Regions from separate parts of the Pseudomonas sp. P9_31 genome, predicted to be linked through region 1. Evidence: predicted binding sites of a transcription regulator. Region 1 holds the regulator's gene; each other region holds the start of a gene.

Region 1 (4,829 bases):
TGAAGAACCACGCCAGGCCTGGCGCATGTTGCTCGCGCACCTGGCGAGGATGATCGCCACCCCGGAAGTCGAGCCACTGGAAGAAGGCGGTGTGATTGCCATGGTCGGCCCGGCCGGCATGGGCAAGACCACCACGCTGGCCAAGCTCGCGGCCCGTTACGTGCTCAAGTACGGCGCGCAGAACATCGCACTGGTGAGCATGGACAGCTATCGCATCGGTGCTCAGGAACAGCTCAAGACCCTTGGTCGCATCCTCAATGTGTCGGTCACCCACGTCGATCCGGGCCAATCCCTGGTGCAGGCGCTGGAACCCTTGCTGCGCAAACGCGTGGTGCTGATCGATACCGCCGGCCTTCAAGCCAGCGACCCGGCACTGCGCATGCAACTCGAAAGCCTGGCCGGACGGGGCATCAAATCAAAAAATTATCTCGTCCTGGCAACCACCAGCCAGAAACAGGTTCTAACCGCCGCTTATCACAGTTACAAACGCTGCGGCCTCGCCGGCTGCATCCTGACTAAACTGGATGAAACGGCAAGCCTGGGCGAGGTGTTGAGCCTGGCCATCAGCCATGAGTTGCCGGTGGCTTACCTGACCGATGGCCCGCGGATTCCGGATGATTTGCATCTGCCGCGTCGTCATCAGTTGGTCAGCCGCGCCGTTAGCGTGCAAATGCAGGAAGAACCCAGCGAAGAAGCCATGGCTGACATGTTCGCTGATATTTACCACAGCCCGACCAAGCGGGTTGGCTGAGGTATTAATGAACAGTTTTTGTACCTACATCGATGGTCTGCCATGCATTGTTCCAATGGTGAACGCGCAGCCAGTAATGTGGCCTCCGTCTAAGTAAGACAAGGTAAAGAAATAACATGGGCAGCATGCATCCCGTACAGGTGATCGCGGTGACCGGCGGCAAAGGTGGCGTCGGGAAGACTAACGTGTCAGTGAACTTGTCCCTGGCTCTAGCTGAGCTCGGCCGGCGCGTCATGCTGCTGGATGCCGATCTGGGGCTGGCGAACGTCGACGTCCTGTTGGGGCTGACACCCAAACGCACCCTGGCCGACGTGATCGAAGGCCGCTGTGAACTGCGCGACGTGCTGTTGCAGGGGCCTGGCGGTATCCGCATCGTCCCGGCCGCGTCCGGCACCCAGAGCATGGTTCATCTGAGCCCGGCCCAGCACGCCGGCCTGATCCAGGCCTTCAGCGACATCGGCGACAACCTCGACGTATTGGTGATCGACACCGCTGCGGGCATTGGTGACTCGGTGGTCAGCTTCGTGCGCGCAGCGCAAGAAGTCTTGCTGGTGGTGTGCGACGAACCGACCTCGATCACCGACGCCTACGCGCTGATCAAACTGCTTAACCGCGACTACGGCATGAATCGGTTCCGCGTCCTGGCCAACATGGCGCAGAGCCCGCAGGAAGGCCGCAACCTGTTCGCCAAGTTGACCAAGGTCACGGATCGTTTCCTCGACGTCGCGTTGCAATACGTCGGTGCGGTGCCTTACGACGAAAGCGTGCGCAAGGCCGTGCAGAAGCAGCGTGCCGTCTATGAAGCCTTTCCGCGTTCCAAGTGCGCCCTGGCGTTCAAGGCCATTGCGCAGAAGGTCGATACCTGGCCGCTGCCGGCCAACCCGCGTGGGCACCTGGAGTTTTTCGTCGAGCGCCTCGTGCAACAAACGGCAGGACCCGTGCTATGACAGCCAGCGGTTACAACCTTTACAAGAAGTCGGCGCGTGACGCGCAGTACGAACTGATCGAGCGTTACGCGCCACTGGTCAAACGCATTGCCTATCACTTGCTGGCCCGTTTGCCGGCCAGTGTCCAGGTTGAAGACCTGATCCAGGCCGGGATGATCGGCCTGCTTGAAGTATCGACCAAATACGACGCCAGCAAAGGCGCGAGTTTCGAGACGTACGCGGGCATACGAATCCGCGGCGCAATGCTTGATGAAGTGCGCAAGGGGGACTGGGCGCCACGTTCGGTTCACCGCAATACCCGCATGGTCAGCGACGCGATTCGCTCGATTGAAGCTAAAACCGGCCGTGATGCTAAAGATCACGAGGTTGCGGCCGAACTCCAATTGAGTCTCGACGATTATTACGGGATTTTGAACGACACCCTGGGCAGCCGGTTATTCAGTTTCGACGATCTGTTGCAGGACGGCGAACACGAAGGGCTGCATGAGGATGGCGCGAGTGCTCATCTCGAGCCGTCACGCGATCTGGAAGATGAACGCTTCCAGGCGGCGCTGGCGGACGCGATTGCCAATTTGCCGGAGCGTGAGCGACTGGTGTTGGCGCTGTACTACGACGAAGAGTTGAATCTCAAGGAAATCGGTGAGGTCCTGGGGGTCAGCGAATCGCGGGTCAGCCAGTTACACAGCCAGTGCGCGGCCCGTTTGCGGGGGCGTTTGGGGGAGTGGCGAGCGCGCTGAAGGCAGTGTGGGGACACTGCGAATGGAGCCTGTGTGGTGTTGAACTGCGCAGGTCTCGATCTGTTGTGCTCCAGACAGTCATTGAGTGCTTTGCCGGATTGATTGAAATGGCGTGTCCAGGTGCTGGGCGCGTTTAAGACTGCTTGGAGGTCGAATTGGACAAGAACATGAAAATCCTCATCGTTGATGACTTCTCAACGATGCGGCGGATCATAAAAAACCTGTTGCGTGACCTTGGGTTCACCAACACCGCCGAGGCCGATGACGGGCTGACCGGGTTGCCGATGCTGCAAAGCGGTAACTTCGATTTTCTGGTTACCGACTGGAACATGCCCGGTATGACCGGCATCGATCTGCTTCGTGCGGTGCGCGCCGATGAAAGGCTCAAGCACCTGCCGGTGCTGATGGTGACCGCTGAAGCCAAGCGCGAGCAGATCATCGAAGCGGCCCAGGCCGGTGTTAACGGCTATGTGGTCAAACCCTTCACGGCCCAGGCGTTGAAAGAAAAAATCGAGAAGATTTTCGAACGCATCGGTTGAGAAACTGCGCCACGGGGGAGCTATGGAGCATATCGAATCTTCACAGGGCGATTTTGAGTCGACCCTGAAAAAACACGCGGTCGAACTGGTCGAAAGCCTTGAAAAAGGCAGGTTCGGCGACGCTGTTCAACTGATCCATGAGCTCAACCAGACCCGTGACCGTGGCCTGTATCAGGAAGTGGGCAAGCTCACCCGCGAGCTGCATAGCGCGATCGTCAATTTCCAGATTGACCCGCACATGCCGCAAGCCGAGGAAGTGTCTCAGATCACGGATGCCACCGAGCGTCTGGGTTATGTGGTCAAGCTGACCGAGGCCGCGGCCAACCGCACCATGGATCTGGTGGAAAACGCCACGCCACTGATCAACAGCCTGAGCGACGAAGCTCAGGCGCTGAGCACGGATTGGGGGCGGTTCATGCGTCGCGAGGTCGGGGCTGAAGAGTTCCGCGAACTGGCCCGGCGGGTCGACGGTTTCCTGACACGCAGCAGCGAAGACAATCGCGTTGTGTCGAGCAACCTCAACGACATTCTGCTGGCTCAGGATTACCAGGACCTCACCGGTCAGGTGATCAAACGCGTGACCCAATTGGTCACCGAAGTTGAAAGCAACCTGCTCAAGCTCGTGCTCATGGCCAGTCACGTCGACCGCTTTGCGGGTATCGAACATGACCGTGAAGCGATGCTGGCTGAAAAAGATCCGCAAAAACATCTCTCTCAGGGTGAAGGTCCGCAGATTCATGCCGATAAAAGAGAAGACGTTGTGTCCGGTCAGGACGATGTGGACGATTTGCTATCCAGCCTGGGATTTTAGAATTTTAGAATTTTAGGTTTTTTAGGTTTTTAGACCTGTTAGGAGCACCCCCTTAATGAGCTTCGGCGCCGATGAAGAGATCCTTCAGGATTTCCTGGTTGAGGCCGGCGAGATTCTAGAGCAACTGTCCGAACAGCTGGTCGAGCTTGAAAGCCGACCGGATGATGCGGACTTGCTCAATGCAATTTTTCGCGGTTTTCACACTGTAAAAGGGGGCGCCGGCTTCCTCCAGCTCAACGAGCTGGTGGAGTGCTGTCACATCGCCGAGAACGTGTTCGACATCCTGCGCAAGGGTGAGCGTCGCGTCGACTCGGAATTGATGGACGTGGTTCTCGAAGCGCTGGACGCGGTGAACAGCATGTTCAGCGAAGTCCGCGAACGCAGCCCGATCACGGCTGCCACGCCTGAATTGCTGGCCGCTCTGGCCCGTCTGGCCGAGCCGCAAACCGGTGATGAAGTGGCACCTGTCGCTGAGGCGGTGCAAGAGCCTGCCGCCGAAAGTGAATCCGGTGACATCACCGATAACGAATTCGAACAGTTGCTGGACTCGCTGAATGCCGTCAAGGCTCAGGCCGAGGCACCCGCCGCTGTTCCAGTACCGGCGCCGACCAGCGATGCGGCGGCCAGTGACGAAATCACCGATGCCGAATTCGAGTCGTTGCTCGATCAACTGCACGGCAAAGGCCAGTTCGCCGCTGATGCAGTGGCCGCGGCGCCCGCCGCACCGGCAGCCCCGAAAGCGGCAGGCGATAGCTCCGACATCACCGATGACGAGTTCGAAGCACTGCTCGACCAGTTGCACGGCAAAGGCACCTTTGCGGTCGATGCGCTGGAATCGGCGATCGCTTCGGTCCCGACCCCGGCTGCGCCAACCGCTAAAGCCGCCGGCGGCGATCTGATCTCCGATCACGAATTCGAATCGCTGCTCGACGAATTGCACGGTAAAGGCAAGTTCACTGAAGTGGGCGCCGCTGTCGGGGCGACTGCCTCGGTCGCTGCACCCGTGGCCAAGGCTGCTGCGCCTGCACCTGTCGCCAAAGCGCC
Region 2 (4,829 bases), 1.1 Mb from region 1:
GTAGATCACTTGCAGCAGCATGTCCGAATACAGCTTCACCTCGAAAAAAATCCAGCTATACAGCAGCACCATGACCAGGCCGATTGGCCAGCACCAGGGGTTCTGTCTGACCGTCAACCAGACGGCGATCACGCCGAGGGCGGCGGCAAACAGTTCAAGCCCGGACATGGAGGTTCCTTGGTGTCGTAGAAATGAGGGGGGCGAATTGTACCCGGAAAAACCGCGTTATCGTTCATCGCGAGCAGGCTCGCTCCCACATTGGCTCAGTGATGCTCACAAGAAATGAGCAACGCCGATTAAGTGTGGGAGCGAGCCTGCTCGCGATGGGGCGACTGGTGTTCCGAACTGGCCGGGTCAGTTGCCCCTACTGAAAGTGATCAGACCCGAAACTGCGTGAGCAGCCCGTTCAACTGCTCGCTCAGTTCCTTGAGGTGAACGCTGGCCACGCTCGACTGCTCGGCCGCCAATGCCGTGCTGTGGGACAACCCCGCGGCCTGGGTGACGTTCTGATTGATGTCTTCCACCACATGGGCCTGCTGCAAGGTCGCGCTGGCAATCGAGGCGTTCAACCCGTTGAGGTTGCGCAAGGCCTGGCCGATGGCATTCAGGCTGGCGCCGGCCAGACCGGCCTGCTCGATGGTCAGTTGTGACGCACGGCTGCTGTCGCCGATCACCTTGACCGCCGCTTCGGAATGGCTTTGCAGGCGTTCGATCATCGACTGGATTTCTGCCGTCGACTTCTGGGTGCGCTGGGCCAGCAGCCGCACTTCATCGGCGACCACCGCAAACCCTCGACCCTGCTCACCGGCCCGGGCGGCTTCGATGGCCGCGTTGAGGGCCAGCAGGTTGGTTTGCTCGGCGATGGAGCGGATCACCTCCAGGACACTGCCGATCTGCGTGCTCTCGGCAGCCAGCGTACGAATCACTTCGACGGCTTGATCGATGGTCGAAGACAGCTTGTCGATCTGCTGTAAGCTGCCATCGATATTGACCTGCCCCTGCTGCGCCTGGGACTCGGCATTGCGCATTTCACTGGCCGCGTGCTCGGCGTTTTTGGCCACATCCTGCACGCCGTAGGTCACTTCATTGATCGCGGTCGCCACCAGTTCCATTTGTTGAGATTGCTGCTGGCTGCGTTGCTGGGCCTGCGCGGCATCGTTGCCCAATTCACTGGAAGACTGGCCCAGTGCGCCGGCGGACACTTGCAACTGACCGATCACCAAGCGCAGTTTGGTGGTAAAGGCATTGAAGTGCCGGGCCAGTTGCGTGACTTCGTCCTGGCCGTGGGTATCGAGGCTGCGGGTCAGGTCGCTTTCACCGCTGGCGATGTTGGCCATGGCGTTCACGGTTTCCTGCAGCGGGCGCACGATGCTGCGGGCAATCATGATCACCAGCAGCGCCATGATCAGGGCTATCACCAGGCCGACGAAAGACGCCTTCCAGACCTGAGCATAAAACTCGGCCTGCATGTCATCGATGTACACGCCCGAGCCGATCACCCAACCCCAGGGCTCGAACAGTTTGACGTAGGAAGTTTTCTCTACCGGGGCACTGGCACCCGGTTTCGGCCAGCGATAGTCGACCATGCCGGCGCTCTTGGCCTTGGCGATGGCGACCATCTCGTTGAACAGCGCGAAACCGTCGGGGTCGCGGATCGTCGACAGGTTCTGGCCTTCAAGTTTCGGATTGGTCGGGTGCATGATCATGACCGGCGTCAGATCGTTGATCCAGAAGTAGTCATTCTGGTCGTAGCGCAAACCGCGCACGGCGGTCAGTGCCTGCTTTTGCGCGGCGTCACGGGTGAGGGTGCCGGCAGTTTCCAGGCCGTGGTAGTAGGTAAGGATGCCACTGGCGGTCTGCACCACATGCTGGGTCTTTTGGGCCTTGGCCTGATAAAGGTCGTCGTGAATCTGCTTGAGCATCAACGCGCCCAACGTCAATAGCATCACCACGGCCACGATCAAGATAAGCCACAAGCGTCGGCTGATCGACACACTGCGCAAGCTGTTCATAACGCGGCTACTCCAGTTTTTTGTTCTTGTTATAAACGATCGCCAGCATCCAACCATACTTTGCTGATCGGGCCTATCCGACTCAGGTCCTATTACGCGGCAGCGTAAATGAGGCTTGTCTGATAGGATTTCGGCCCCGCACGGAAAAACCTGAGTCCAAGTCGATTTTTCACAGAATTTTTACGGTTTTGTGTGGATCTTGTGCGCGCGGGCCTTCAGCGGACGCTGATCGTGGGTAACGTTCTACAAATTATTAACGGGGCATGCCTGGGGGCATGGCTTCTTGGGGGATTGATGGATCTTTGGACAGCCTTGCAGGCATTGATTTTAGGCGTGGTAGAAGGGCTGACGGAGTTCTTGCCCATTTCCAGTACCGGGCACCAGATCATTGTGGCGGACTTGCTCGACTTTGGCGGTGAGCGGGCCATGGCCTTCAACATCATCATCCAGCTCGGGGCGATCCTGGCGGTGGTCTGGGAGTTTCGCCGCAAGATCTTCGACGTGGTCATCGGTTTGCCGACGCAGCCCAGCGCTCGACGCTTTACCGCGAACCTGTTGATCGCCTTCCTGCCGGCGGTGGTATTGGGGGTGATTTTCGCCGACTTGATCCACAAATACCTGTTCAACCCGATTACCGTCGCCACTGCATTGGTCGTGGGCGGGATCGTCATGTTGTGGGCCGAACGCCGTCAGCATGTCGTGCATGCTGAAAGCGTCGACGACATCACCTGGAAAGAGGCCCTGAAAGTCGGCTTCGCCCAGTGCCTGGCGATGATCCCCGGGACCTCGCGTTCCGGCTCGACGATCATTGGCGGTTTGCTGTTCGGGTTGTCGCGCAAGACGGCCACCGAGTTCTCATTCTTCCTTGCCATGCCAACCATGGTTGGCGCGGCGGTGTACTCGGGCTATAAATACCGTCATCTGTTTGTGCCAGCGGACTTTCCGGTATTCGCCATCGGCTTCGTCACTGCGTTTATCTTTGCGATGATCGCCGTGCGCGGCTTGCTCAAGTTCATCGCCAGCCACAGCTACGCGGCGTTCGCCTGGTATCGCATTGTGTTCGGCCTGGTGATCTTGGCGACCTGGCAATTCGGCTGGGTCGACTGGACCGCCGCCAAGCCATGAACGACTTCGCCGCACGCAACAACCCCGGGCGCAAGTCCGGGGGAGCGATTCAGCACCCACGACTGAAACTGCTGGTGTTCGCTGTGCTGTGCGCAGTGCCGTTGTTTGGTTCAGTGTCGCTGTGGTTGCGCGGGGTATCGGTGATTCCCCTGGCGGCCTACGGCATCGTCAGCGTGCTGGCGTTTTTCCTGTACTGGAGCGACAAGCACAAGGCCCGCGCCGACAGCTGGCGCACGCCGGAGAACGTTTTGCACGCGGTGGAGCTGGCGGGTGGTTGGCCGGGCGCCTTGCTGGCCCAGCAAGTATTTCGGCACAAGACCCGCAAGGTTTCGTTTCAGCTGGTGTTCTGGCTCATCGTGCTGATGCATCAGGTGTTCTGGATCGACCAGCTGTTTCTGGGCGCTCATCTGCTCGCGCTGTTCTAAGGTCTTTAAAGCAGCAAGCCGACCTGCGTGCGCTTGGGCAACTTGCTCACCACCAGTTGGTGGGAACGTTGCAGCAAGCCTCGCAGTTCTTCGGTGCCCAGCGGGTAGGGCGTTTCCATGATGATCCACTGAGCCCGGGCCAGATACGGCGCCGGGTGAATGCCTGGCCGGTCGCAATGGCCCAGGAACAGGTCCTTGTCGACCTTGAAGGCCAGGGACTGTCCCCGCAGGTTCTGCAAGGCGAACATTTTGTTCCCGGCAATCGAGAACACCCGCACACCCCCCCACTTGTAATCTTCCCGCGCGCCGGGCAGCCCCAGGCAGAATTGCGCGACGTCCTCTTCGCTCATTGGTCTTGCCTTCATAGCAGTCGGTCCCCACAGGCATTGAATGATTCGATCAAATGGTCGATCCAGGCGCGCACCGCCGGCATCACCCCGCGTCGATGCGGGTAGACCGCTTGCAACCAGCCGCCCGGCAATGACCAGTCGGGCAGCAATTGCACCAGCGAACCGTTTTCCAGTTCCTGCTCGCAATACATCATCGGCAATATGGTGAAGCCCAGCCCGGACAAGGTGCAAGTCTTGCGCACGATAAAGTCCTCGATCCCCAATCGGGCTTCGAACGTCATGTCACAGGCCTTGCCCTGCTGGTCGAGCATACGTAGATGTACCAGGCGATCGGCTTCCAGGGCACCCAGTATCGGCACGTTTCTCAAATCGTCCGGCGACTTGATCTCCCGCTCACGAAGAAACGCCGGGCTGGCGACCATGACGGTCTGCGCCTGACGTAAGCGGCGGGTGACCAGCAAGGGATCTTCATCGCCCAGTTCCCGCACCCTCAAGGCAACATCGACGCCTTCGGTCACCAGGTCGACCCGACGGTTGAGCATCATGACCTCCAACTGAACCTGAGGGCATTTCTCCAGAAAGCTGCTGATCACCGTCGGCAAGATGTGGTGGGCCAACCCCACCGGACAGGACACCCGCAGTCGCCCCCGGGGTTCGCTGGACATGCTGGCCACCGCTTCGTCGGCCATCTCGGCTTCCAGCAGCATGGCCTGACAATGCCGCAGGTAGCGCTCGCCCACGGCGGTCAGGTTGAGTTGGCGGGTGGTGCGTTGCAGCAGGCGCGCGCCCAGGCGTTCTTCCAGCTCGGCGATGCGTCGTGACAATCGGGACTTGGGAATCCCCAGCAAACGCCCGGCCGCCGCGAAGCCACCGGCGTCGACCACCTTGGCGAAATAGTAGAGGTCGTTGAGGTCTTG
Region 3 (4,829 bases), 990 kb from region 1:
CGCCAAATTCTGGCTTTCGGTGACCGTTTGAACGAAAAACCCGGCCGAAGCCGGGTTTTGGGTCAACCGTTCACTGCATCCACGGTGGAGGCGGTTCTTCGGTCTTGCTCGGTGGCGCATCGTCCGCCGCCCGAACCGCTTGGCGACGCTCTTCATCGAGACGGGCCGCCTCGATCTCGCGCATGATCCCGCCCACGTCCGCCAGCTCTTCCGGCTCGTCGAACTCGCCAGTCAAGACACTGGCCGGGTGCAAGGTGCCGGCTTCGTACAACGCCCACATTTCCTTGGCGTACTTGGTGCGTTTCAACTCCGGCGCAAAGCGACCGAAGTAGGACGCCATGTTGCCCACGTCCCGCTCCAGCATGCTGAACGCGTGGTTGTTGCCCGCCGCGTCCACCGCTTGCGGCAAATCGATGATGACCGGACCGGTCGGCGTCAGCAGCACGTTGAACTCGGACAGGTCACCGTGCACCAGACCGGTACACAGCATCAGCACGATTTGCGAAATCAGAAACCCGTGATATTCGCGCGCCTGGTCCGGTTCCAGCACCACGTCGTTCAGACGCGGCGCGGCATCGCCGTACTCGTCGGCCACCAGCTCCATCAGCAGCACGCCTTCGAGGAAGTCATACGGCTTGGGCACCCGCACACCGGCACTGGCCAGACGGAACAGCGCCGCCACTTCGGCGTTCTGCCAGGCGTCTTCGGTTTCCTTGCGGCCAAACTTGGAGCCCTTGGCCATCGCGCGAGCCTGCCGGCTGTTGCGCACCTTACGGCCTTCCTGATACTCGGCCGCCTGACGGAAACTGCGTTTGTTCGCCTCCTTGTAGACCTTGGCACAACGCAGCTCGTTGCCGCAGCGCACCACATAAACAGCTGCTTCTTTACCACTCATGAGTGGGCGCAGCACCTCGTCGACCAGACCGTCCTCGATCAGGGGTTCAATGCGTTTGGGAGTCTTCATCAGCTTTTATTGTGGGTCCTTTATTACCAAACACGCGAAAGTCATTCGTTATACGGCAATCCTCTCATTCGGGGGAGGGGTTGCCGACCTATGAACATTCTGTTGATCATCGAGAAGCACACAATGTGCCGGATTAATCAGGCAATACTCATCGACCGCCCGGGATCATAACTGAGCCTGCGCTACTTGTTGACGAAGGGATACAAGGGCATTTGCGACAGAATCTAACCCCGATCCCCGGCCTTCGCAGGATTTTTCTCAACAGGCCTCAATTTCCCCGCGCTTCAGCCGAAGTTACTAGGGAGGAAAGGAATCGTCCGACAATCGTCCCGATTACCATCACGAGGGCGCACTCACGGAACCGGGTGAATCAAACGTTTCGGCTGCCAATAATCCGCGAGTCATCTGCACTGCGTGGACCTACAAGAAAAAACTGGAGCGCGGATGAACATCAAACAAAAGCTGACCTGGGCGTTTGCAATCATCGCCTGCTTGCCCGTGGTGCTGGTCGCCACCCTCGTTGTGCTGAACTTGCGCAGCGATGCCAAGGATGACTTTGTCGACGGCAGTGGTCGCGAGATTCGTCAGGTCAGCAATGCCATGCAACTGTTCTTCGACGGCATCAGCCAGAACGTCGATTACCTGGCCACCCAACCGCTGATCAAGAACTCCGACGACAGCCTCAAGACCTACATGAGCGCCAACGCCGAGAGCATTCCCCAAGGCGAGATGGACAAAAAAGTCTTCGCCCTCCTCCAGGACCTGGGCAACAGCCACCCGGCCTACGCCTATGCCATCCTCGGCACCGCGGCGGGCGGTTACGTATCCTGGCCGGACGATGCGAAGCTGAGCAATTACGATCCGCGCCAGCGCCCGTGGTACAAAGCGGCCCAGGCCAAACCGGGCAAGCCGCTTCGCACCGAGGCCTATTACTGGGCGCAGGATGACGCGACGTACGTCAGCACCGTGCGCACCATCGATAACAAACTGGGCACCAACGGCGGCGTCGTCAGCATCGACGTGACGCTCAAGCAGCTCACCGAAATCGTCAAACAGATCAAACTCGGCGAAACCGGCTACCTGATGCTGGTGGAAAACACCGGCGCGGTGCTGGTCGATCCGAAGCAACCGGAACACAACTTCAAAACTCTGAGCAGCCTCGGCGACGGCTACGCGCAACTCGCCAAGGCCGGTAAGGGGCTGGTAGAAGTCGAGCTCAATGGCGAGCGCTACATGGCCAACGTCTGGCCGTCGGAGCAACTGGGCTGGACCTTTATCGGCCTGATCAAGCAGACCGACGTGATGAGTTCGGCCACTCAACTGACCTGGCTGATCGCAATCATCGCAGCGGTATTGGCGGTGTTCTTCGCCATCGTCGGCGCCAGTTTCGCCAGCCTGATCGTGCGGCCGATTCGCAGCGTGGCCAGCGGTCTGGAAGGCATCGCCCAGGGTGAAGGCGACCTGACCAAAAACCTGCACATCCGTGGCAGTGACGAAACCGCACAACTGGCCAACTGGTTCAACCAGTTTCTGGCGGCGATTCGCAACCTGATCCAGAGCATCGGCGGCGCCGCGACCAAGATCCTCGCCACCTCCCAGAGCTCGACGCAAGTGTCCAGCGACATGGCCGAAGCCGCCGGGCGTCAGCGTGAAGCGGTGGACATGGTGTCCACGGCATTCCACGAAATGGTCGCCACCGCCAACGAAGTCGCGCGCTCTTGCAGCCAGGCTGCCGAGTCGGCCGACAGCGGTCAGCGCCAGGCGCGTGAAGGTCAGCAGCAGATCGATGCCGCGGTGAGCAGTGTCGATCGCTTGAGCCAGGAAATCGAACAGTCGGCGCAGTCGATGCAACAGCTTGAGCGCGATAGCAACGACATTCAGTCGATCCTCGGGACCATTCGTTCCATCGCCGAACAGACCAACCTGCTGGCACTGAACGCCGCCATCGAAGCGGCCCGGGCCGGTGAACAGGGTCGAGGTTTTGCGGTGGTGGCGGATGAAGTTCGCGCACTGGCCAAACGGACTGCCGATTCCACGGCGGAAATCGACGGCCTGCTGGGCAACCTGGCCAAGCGCACCAGCCAGGTGACGCAGCAGATGCATGCAAGCCTGGAGGTGTCTCAGCAATCGGTGACCCGCATCGGCGAGGCGCGCAACAGCTTCGGGCAGATTCGTGAGTCGGTGGATGTGATTCGCGACATGAACACTCAGATCGCCACGGCGGCAGAAGAACAGCACCAAGTAGCGGAAGACATCAATCGCCACATCAGCCAGATTCATGGCGATGCGCAGTTGGTGGCGGAACTGGCGAATTCGGCGCGGCTGGATTCTCAGAGCCTGGCGGGGTTGTCGAATGAGCTGGATGGGTTGGTTCGACGGTTCAGAACCTGATCCAATATCCCGGTGGCCGCTTCGCGGCCAATCGCGAGCAGGCTCGCTCCCACAAGGACAGCGCAAAACCCTGTGGGAGCGAGCCTGCTCGCGATGAGGCCTTCACTGCCTAAACAATTCGCCGGGGGTAAATCCGAACAGCCCCTTGAACGCCGCAATAAACGCCGACGTCGAGTCATATCCGCAAGACAGCGCGGCATTGGTCACGCTGTCTCCCTCCTCCAGCAAACTCAAGGACGACAGCAGCCGCATACGCTGCCGCCAACCGCGAAAGCTCAGCCCGGTCTCGCGCTGAAACAGCCGCATCAGGGTTTTCTCCGACGTGCCCAAACGCTCGGCCCATTCCTGCAAGGTCACCGTGCGCTCGGGGCTTTCGATCAGCTCGTTGCACAAGCTCAGCAAACGCTCATGCCGGGGCAGCGGCAGGGAAAACCCCACCTCCGGCAGACTCGCCAACTGATCCAGCAGCACACCCACCAATCGCGCCTCCTGGCTGTCGCCCTGTGGATATTCCACGGGAAGCAGGCAAAAGCGCTTGATCAACTCCCGCGCCAATGGCGTGACTTCCAGCACCCGGCAACGCCCGTCAGCCCATTGGCAGTCCTCGCGACGTACGTACAGGCTGCGCATTTCGGCACGCATCGAGGTCACGACCTGGTGCTCGAGATCCGCCGGAATCCAGATGCCCCACTGCGGCGGCGCAAAGAAACTGCCCTCGGCGGTGTGCACGCCGAGAACGCCGCTGATGGCGTAGGAGAACTGCACCCAATCGTGACGATGTGGCGGCGTCCACGAACCGGCGTTCAGACTTTCCGCCCGCGCATACAACGGGCGCGGCAACACCGTCAGCGCCGGGATGGTCCGCTCGAGGGAAAGTTGTCCGTTAGTCGGCATTGATTGACCTTATGTCGCAAGACGGCTAATGGGGCCGACGTTAGGCTAAGTCATCAATTCTTACAAATGTATTCGGTGCCGGTTATGCATGCCTTCAAACACCTCAAACGCGTGGTCACCGACTGGTTCTTGTGCGGCATGCTGATCGCCACGCTGCTGGCGTATGCCTTCCCGACCTTTGGCGCCACCGGTGGCGGAATGCGCGCCGAATGGGTAATCAACATCGGCGTGTTTCTGGTGTTCTTCCTGCACGGGGTCAACCTCTCCAGCGAGCAGATCCGCCACGGGCTGAAAAACTGGAAGCTGCACGTGATGGTTCAAACCTTCACCTTCGCGGTGTTTCCGTTGATCTGGCTGCTGAGCGACGAGCTGCTGGGCTCACACATTCCATCACTGCTGATGCTCGGTTTCCTCTACCTCTGCGCCCTGCCCTCGACCATTTCCTCGTCCGTGGCCCTGACCGGCAGCGCGGGCGGCAACGTACCAGCGGCGATTCTCAACGCGAGCCTGTCCAGCGTGCTGGGGATTTTTTTGACACCGTTGCTGGTGAGTTTCGTGGTCGGCAGCGGCGCGGGTGGTA

Evidence for each region. Region 1 encodes FliA, which starts transcription of late flagellar genes. Its sites were predicted from a motif close to CTAAAGTTTNNNNNNNNNNNGCCGNTAA; they were not measured.
Region 2: the regulator FliA is predicted to act here: its motif matches at 2,140-2,167, upstream of QMK51_RS15110 (methyl-accepting chemotaxis protein).
Region 3: the regulator FliA is predicted to act here: its motif matches at 2,571-2,598, upstream of QMK51_RS29065 (methyl-accepting chemotaxis protein).

What each region holds. Positions count from the first base shown of each region.
Region 1 is NZ_CP125375.1:4,533,959-4,538,787, reverse strand. It holds gene flhF (flagellar biosynthesis protein FlhF) at 1-751, shown strand, start outside; gene fleN (flagellar synthesis regulator FleN) at 868-1,698, shown strand; gene fliA (RNA polymerase sigma factor FliA) at 1,695-2,435, shown strand; gene QMK51_RS20360 (chemotaxis response regulator CheY) at 2,603-2,974, shown strand; gene QMK51_RS20355 (protein phosphatase CheZ) at 2,997-3,785, shown strand; gene QMK51_RS20350 (chemotaxis protein CheA) at 3,841-4,829, shown strand, end outside.
Region 2 is NZ_CP125375.1:3,454,350-3,459,178, reverse strand. It holds gene pnuC (nicotinamide riboside transporter PnuC) at 1-168, opposite strand, end outside; gene QMK51_RS15110 (methyl-accepting chemotaxis protein) at 378-2,012, opposite strand; gene QMK51_RS15105 (undecaprenyl-diphosphate phosphatase) at 2,307-3,137, shown strand; gene QMK51_RS15100 (DUF1294 domain-containing protein) at 3,134-3,562, shown strand; gene QMK51_RS15095 (MmcQ/YjbR family DNA-binding protein) at 3,568-3,927, opposite strand; gene QMK51_RS15090 (LysR substrate-binding domain-containing protein) at 3,924-4,829, opposite strand, start outside.
Region 3 is NZ_CP125375.1:5,528,475-5,533,303, forward strand. It holds gene QMK51_RS25035 (PA4780 family RIO1-like protein kinase) at 71-964, opposite strand; partial or broken gene QMK51_RS29060 (cache domain-containing protein) at 1,409-2,497, shown strand; gene QMK51_RS29065 (methyl-accepting chemotaxis protein) at 2,627-3,355, shown strand; gene QMK51_RS25045 (AraC family transcriptional regulator) at 3,458-4,249, opposite strand; gene QMK51_RS25050 (bile acid:sodium symporter family protein) at 4,334-4,829, shown strand, end outside.